One region of the Peribacillus sp. FSL K6-5616 genome, then DNA from elsewhere that is predicted to be linked to it. Evidence: riboswitches for the same ligand, from Rfam matches in the RefSeq annotation. Region 1 holds a riboswitch; the other holds the start of a gene.
What was found. Region 1 has a riboswitch for thiamine pyrophosphate ahead of thiC (phosphomethylpyrimidine synthase ThiC). Riboswitches for the same ligand answer to the same signal wherever they lie in the genome.

Region 1 (3,717 bases):
TTTTCAGCTGCTCCAATTGAGTTTCCAACTGTTTCATTTCAACTTTTATCTGGATTACCCGATTCATCGAATTCTCCCTCTCGTTGGAATCATTGATAGATTTCCCCATCCGTTTTCCTAAATTCATTCGCTTTTTCTTTAAGCCCTTCATCGATTACCGACTCAAAACCCAGACCCTTTTTCTTCGCCAAATCACGGATGTCCTGAGAGATTCTCATGCTGCAGAATTTCGGTCCGCACATTGAACAGAAATGGGCTGTTTTGGCCCCTTCTGCCGGAAGAGTTTCATCGTGATATTCAACCGCCCTTTCAGGATCAAGGGAAAGATTGAATTGATCTCTCCAACGGAATTCGAATCTAGCCTTCGAAAGGGCATCATCCCGTTTTCTTGCCTGCGGATGGCCTTTTGCAAGATCAGCTGCGTGTGCTGCAATTTTATAAGTAATGACCCCTACCCGAACATCCTCTTTATTCGGCAGTCCCAAATGCTCTTTCGGTGTCACATAGCAAAGCATGGCCGTTCCAAACCATCCAATCATGGCAGCACCAATCGCAGAAGTGATATGGTCGTATCCAGGAGCTATATCCGTCGTCAATGGTCCCAGGGTATAGAATGGTGCTTCTTGACAGACTTCCAGCTGCTTATCCATATTTTCTTTAATCAAATGCATCGGTACGTGACCGGGTCCCTCCACCATGACTTGAACGTCGTGCTTCCAAGCAATCTTCGTCAATTCCCCAAGTGTTTCCAATTCCGCAAATTGTGCCTCATCGTTTGCATCTGCAATGGATCCCGGACGGAGACCGTCACCTAATGAGAAAGAAACATCATACGTCTTCATGATTTCACAAATCTCTTCAAAGTGTGTATAGAGAAAACTTTCCTGGTGGTGGGCCAAGCACCATTGTGCCATGATGGAGCCTCCCCGGGAAACAATACCCGTAACTCGCTTTGCTGTCATGGGGATGTATCGCAAAAGTACACCAGCGTGTATGGTGAAGTAATCGACACCTTGCTCAGCCTGCTCGATTAATGTATCCCGGAAAACTTCCCAATTTAAATCTTCCGCGACCCCATTCACTTTTTCCAATGCTTGATATATCGGAACCGTCCCAACCGGCACAGGTGAATTCCTGATAATCCATTCCCGCGTCGTGTGAATATTCTTTCCTGTGGAAAGATCCATTATGTTGTCTGCACCCCATCGTGTGGCCCAAGTCATTTTCTCCACTTCAGCTTCAATCGATGAACTGACAGCTGAATTTCCTATATTCGCATTTATCTTCACGTGAAAATTACGTCCGATGATCATGGGCTCACTTTCAGGATGGTTAATATTTGCCGGAATGATTGCCCGCCCGCTAGCTACCTCTTCCCTTACAAACTCAGGGGCTACATTTTCCCTGATCGAAATGAACTCCATTTCTGGAGTAATGATCCCTTTGCGGGCATAATGGAGCTGGGTTACGTTTTTTCCTTTCACCGCACGCAATGGTTTTCTTTTCAATCCCGGAAAAACTTCGGCATTGGATTGTGACTCCACTTTTCTATATCCGTTATCTTCGGGCTTTATTTCACGCCCTTCATACTCTTCAACATCTTCCCGTTCCAGAACCCAGCTGCGTCTGATCGGGGCAAGGCCTTTATGAATATCAATCGGATATTCTGAATCCGTATAGAAGCCGCTTGTATCATATACACGTAAAGGCGGATTCTCCTCTTCACCGAATGCCCCTGTCGTCGGACTTAGCTCAATTTCACGCATAGGTACTTTAATATCGGGTCTAGATCCCTCAACATACACTTTTTTACTCCCGGCAAAACTGGACATAATTGAAACGTTCATGTCATTTACTGAATTACTCTTCATGATTTCATTTCTCCTTTTTAAGTTCATTTAAAAAGGACAAAATCCAATCCACTTCGCACGAAAAAGCCAGGTCTCATATTAAAGACCCGGCTAACGTTAGTATGACTACAGAAATGACCAATTGAAAGGTCATCGTTTAGTAGATTCTAACTTCCCCACGCTGGTATGAACCAGATCAGGTCCTGAGGGTTAAGAAGCTTAAGCGCTTCTCTCTCAGCCCAACTTTTATTGGACACCCCTAGTCTGAATAATTTAATTGATTACAGGGTAACTATATCTCACCCTTTTCATTCTGTAAATAATTTGAAAGACCTAATATTTTCATTGCAACTCTCCAAAATTTGTTATTTGGAGGAGGACCGCCAATTAATTCCCCAGGCTCTCAAGGATAGGGAAAAGCTCCTCTAAATGCTTGATTTCATAGGTTGGAAGCACTTCATTCCGTTTCTTATCATGGCGATTTATCCAAACCGACTTTATACCTACCCGTGATGCTCCAAGGATATCGGTCATTAAATTATCGCCGACCATCAATACTTCATCCTTATCCAGCTCCATGATTTGCAAAGCATGCTCAAAAATGGAGGCATCCGGTTTACCTCGACCAAATGCGCCTGAAATCACGATTTGGTCGAAATAAGGAACCAGTTCAGGCGTTATTTCAAGTTTGGTATTTTGCAGTTCAGGAGATCCGTTCGTTAGCAATAGCAAGTTGTACTTCCCTTTTAATTCATCCAGAACACGGAATGTTTCTTCATAGATAAATGGCTTTTTGCGTCTTTCGGCCGGGAAACGTTCTGCCAGTTCAAGCCCAAATTCCGGGTCATCGATCCCTAATGCCTTCAAGCCCCTCGTCCACGCTTCTTTCCGATAAGCCGGTGCGATCCCGGCCATCTTCCGGAATTCATCATGATCATCCTGAAAATTCCCCCATAGTCCCTCAAATGGGTTGATTCCGATCATTTGAGTGAATGCATATGTATCGTAAGAAGAATAAAGATCACGCGCTTCCTTCCGCACCGCTTCTTCAAACTCGTCGACATTCAGACCATATTTCTCCTTGGCAACTTCGCATGTGGCCACAAAAGCCTCTTTTACACTTTTCTGATCCCATAGTAATGTATCATCTAAATCAAAAAAAACTGCCTTCAGCAAAATGTCCACCCCTCTTTCCCCAATATTGAATTCGTAAAAATTACACTATTACAATAATAAACCACAACCAATAAAAAAAGAATAACTATTCGGAAAATACATGCCTCTTTCTTCGCAAAATGGCTTACCTTTTCCGGTGGGGAACCATATATTCATTTCCCTTTTCCGCTTTCAAATACATACAATTTTCCATTACTGGCAATCTTGAACTTTGGACCGGTGAACCCCCGTCGGATCAGCTCTTTCCTCATATATACCATGAGGGCGGCATGACTCACGATCAGAACATTCCTTTCCCCCTTTGCAAAGACTTCATCCAATACATTATTGATCCTTTGCTCTGCAATCTTAATTTCCGCCCTTGTCTGCTTGTTGATCACCGAGCAGCAGCGAATCCAGATGGCCCAAAGGATGAACGGCAGCTTAACCCTTCCTCTCAAAGGGGGAGAAGGTATTTCCCGCAGCTCCTCCATCCGATGAACCGTGCCTGGAAAGATGTGTTCCGCTGTCTTGACGGCTCTCGACATATCACTGCAATAACATTCCTGCCATTCCTCCACGCCAAATAAAGTCGTTCCATAAATAATATCCGCTGCATCATAGTCCACAAACCATTGCTTCATATCATCCGCCGTCACAGATTTCCCAGTAGGAAATTCATGTGCCACCTTAAAATGCCGTACCAAACCAA
Region 2 (3,717 bases), 3.1 Mb from region 1:
GTGTTCATGCTGGTTTTATTGATGTTCATGAAAAAATGGCAGGCGTTTCTTGATTATGTCAAAAACATAATGGGAAATCCGAAACTCTTTACGGCATTGCTAACGGCGTCACTGCTTGTTACAGCTAATTGGGGAGTGTTCATATGGGCCGTTAACTCAGGACGGATCCTCGACACGAGCCTTGGATATTATATCAATCCGCTCGTCAGTGTACTATTGGGAGTGATAGTCTTAAAAGAAAAATTGAGCGGGGCCCAAATCATTTCATTCCTGCTTGCAGGAATCGGAGTCTTGATCCTTGGCATTCATTTCGGCACGATCCCGTGGATCTCTCTTGTTTTGGCCATGACCTTTGGATTATACGGTCTGGCAAAAAAAATGATCAAGGCCGAATCGGCAATCGGGCTGACGCTTGAAACGATGATGGTAACGCCTCTGGCCCTAGGTTACCTGATTTACTTGATGAACAGGTCGGAAATGCAATTCTTTACAGACGGAAGCACAAGCTTGCTGTTGGTGGGCGGCGGGATTGCCACGGCATTGCCTCTTTTATATTTTGCAAAAGGGGCGGAGAAGATCCCGTTATCGATGCTTGGCATTTTTCAGTATATCGCTCCGACCTTATCTTTATTGATCGGGGTATTCGTCTATCATGAAAGTTTCACCAAAGCACATCTTTTAGCCTTTTTGTTCATATGGTCAGCTTTGGCTGTTTATACACTATCCATAACGAAATGGGGGCAGGCAAGTGCCCGCAGGTTCAAAGGCAAAGGGAATATTGGTGCGTGAAAAGAAAAAAATGCTTGGGGAGATTTCTGCCCAAGCATTTTTTTTTATGTCGTTACTCAATAAAACGGTTTTATGGCATAGGCGAAATGCCAGGGTCATGAAAGGTATATCTTCGAACCTATTTCAGAAACAATACAATTGGAAAGGCAGGCAGGATTGTTATCGGGATTGGCACGGGGGGAATTCAGTTGGAATTGTCTATAGAAGGAACTATCCAGGAAAATGATATGTGTTGTCAGGAATGCTGATATGGTGGCGTACGGCTTTCTATTGCTATTTAATTCATCGATGATTCCCTGTGCAGTGGTAATCCCGATCCCGTGGCCATAAAAGAGGTTATTCCCTAATAATAGGGCATTTTCACCTTGCCATTCAGGGGTTGCCAAGTCGTGATCAGGGTTTTTGAAGTAAACGCAATCACCTGGTAAATAGTCCCTTCCCTGGTGAACGTTGAGAGCCATATTCCTTGGAGGGCGCCAGTCATATAAAAATAGGTCTGAAAAAAGATAGTCGAAATTCCTGGGGCCGATTAAATCCAAAATCGCCTTTAAAAAAGTGACGACTATTGCTGTCCCGCATTCGAAGGCATAAAGCCCCCCATTCATGAAAATGTCAACGAGCGCATCATGAGGGAGAATCCCTGGCTGAAGGGTGAAGGTGCCATCCTTTGAAAGGTGCCAATAACGCTGATTGGATTGAGACTCCTCAAGTGTGGAAAATTCCGGCCCGCTTTTATCCAACGCAATAGCTGCCTCTATGACCCGGTTCCTCAGCTGTATCTCGAAATTAAAATCCCCAAAGTTCCGGTATTCAAAAACGTTAGAATCTTCCGCCAAGCATTGAAGAGTTTCAAGCGATCTGGCAGAGGCTGCACCTGGTTGGATTTGACTGACATCTAACCATTTGTGATTAATCTTTATCATGACATATCCACCTTTTGCTTATGAAATTAAGGGTTTAATAAAACCAGTAAACAAAAATGTCTACACGTAATGCTCATTATATGAATGCTTGCAAAGAAATGACTATTTGGAACGTGTCCGCCACCGTTGCAGCCAGGAATGATTGGAACGGAAAGAGGCAGAACTATTTTGCTTTCAATGATTTTCGTTCCAAAAGATGTTTTGCAAGATATCCTGAAGTGCAAGGAATACCTTTCAAATTAGAGAGTAGAAGCAAATTAGTATTCCTTTTTCCCTATGAATTGATATAATGAGAGAGAAAAGTTCATATGTGCGAGAAATGTAGGGGGGCCAGTACTGCTGGCTGAGATTGCATCCATTAGATGCTGACTCTTTGAACCTGATCTGGGTGATGCCAGCGGAGGGAACATATTATGACTGATTTTCTGTTTTGTATGTTAACGTCCGAATTCATCTTCGGGCGTTTTTTGTTTTTTTATCCAGTATTTGAATAGCCCCCTAATATGGTTCCGGCATATGGATCTTATAGAATGAGAATGTGTAGGAGGATAATGACTTGAATAAATTCTTACCACTGTTAACTTCGTTCTTCCTTTTAGCTGGATGCGGAGCAGGCGGAACCAATGAAAAAGAAGAAGCATCTAAAAATGAAGAATTAAAAAAGGTATTGGTCGTGCTCGATTGGACACCGAATACAAACCATACAGGATTGTATGTAGCCAAGGAAAAAGGTTATTTTAAAGAACAAGGTCTTGATGTGGAAATTATCATGCCAGGTGAAGCTGGTGCTGATAAGCTTGTCGCTTCAGGGAAATCTGAATTTGGCGTGAGTTACCAGGAGGGCATAACACAGGCCCGCGTGCAGGGCGTACCGATTGTTTCGGTAGCTGCCGTCATCCAGCATAATACCTCGGGATTCGCTTCCCCAGAGGAAAAGGACATTACGACTCCCAAGGATTTTGAAGGGAAGACTTATGGCGGCTGGGGATCTCCGGTTGAAAAGGCCATTATTGATTCACTCATGAAAAAGGAAAATGCGGATGTAAATGAAGTGGACATAGTCAATACAGGGGACATGGATTTTTTCACTTCGGTTAAAAGGGATATAGATTTTGCCTGGATTTATTATGGTTGGACAGGCATTGAGGCCGAGCTGCGGAATGAAAAGCTTAATATGGTGTACTTAACCGAATACTCTGATAAGCTTGATTACTATACGCCTGTTTTGACTACAAATGAAAAGATGATAAAAGAAGATTTCGAGACTGTTAAAGCATTCGTTCATGCAGCTTCGAAAGGGTACCAGTTTGCGATTAAGAATCCTGATGATGCAGCGGATATGTTAATCGAGTCTGCACCGGATCTTGATCCAAAACTGGTGAAGAGAAGCCAGGAGTGGCTTGCAGACAAGTATCAGGATGATGCTCCGCGATGGGGTGAACAAAAGCTTGAAATTTGGAAGAATTACAGTGAGTGGATGACTGAAAATAAGCTTCTTGAAGGTGATTTCGATCCTGAAAAGGCATTTACCAATGAATTTTTACCAAACTAGGAGGAGATACAATGGCCAATTCATTAATTAGTATACAAATTATTCCTAAAGGGGAAAATGTCATCCCTATGGTCGATGAAGCAATCAAGATCATTGAAGAATCAGGTGTCAAGTATGAGGTTCACCCGCTAGAAACGACAATGGAGGGGGAACTTTCCGAGCTTTTTGCCGTGATAGAAAAAATGAATGTAAGAATGATTGAAATAGGATCGCCGAATGTCATTTCACAAGTGAAAATATTATATCAGCCAAGCGGGATTACGATGGATACGTTAACGGAGAAATATCGGGCATGATCGGAAGGGGAATTTGGAAGAAGGGGGCTCCCTTCTTTCTTTTATTATTGTTGCTGATAGTATGGGAGTCAGTGACAGTCTTATTGAAAGTTGAAGAATGGCTGCTTCCCGCTCCATCGGCCATTTTCATTGAAGGAATTGAGTCGTCCCGCAATCT

Region 2: it holds a riboswitch for thiamine pyrophosphate, as region 1 does, so the genes downstream of both, MHB45_RS16825 (ABC transporter substrate-binding protein) here and thiC (phosphomethylpyrimidine synthase ThiC) in region 1, are expected to answer to the same signal.

The regions. Positions count from the first base shown of each region.
Region 1 covers NZ_JBBOYT010000001.1:359,074-362,790, reverse strand. Annotated here, with positions in the region: gene MHB45_RS01755 (hypothetical protein) at 1-67, opposite strand, end outside; gene thiC (phosphomethylpyrimidine synthase ThiC) at 90-1,871, opposite strand; TPP riboswitch at 2,007-2,121, opposite strand; gene MHB45_RS01745 (HAD family hydrolase) at 2,238-3,026, opposite strand; gene MHB45_RS01740 (histidine phosphatase family protein) at 3,179-3,717, opposite strand, start outside.
Region 2 covers NZ_JBBOYT010000001.1:3,506,939-3,510,655, reverse strand. Annotated here, with positions in the region: gene rarD (EamA family transporter RarD) at 1-789, shown strand, start outside; gene MHB45_RS16830 (protein-glutamine gamma-glutamyltransferase) at 885-1,712, opposite strand; TPP riboswitch at 2,026-2,135, shown strand; gene MHB45_RS16825 (ABC transporter substrate-binding protein) at 2,269-3,264, shown strand; gene MHB45_RS16820 (thiamine-binding protein) at 3,276-3,560, shown strand; gene MHB45_RS16815 (ABC transporter permease) at 3,557-3,717, shown strand, end outside.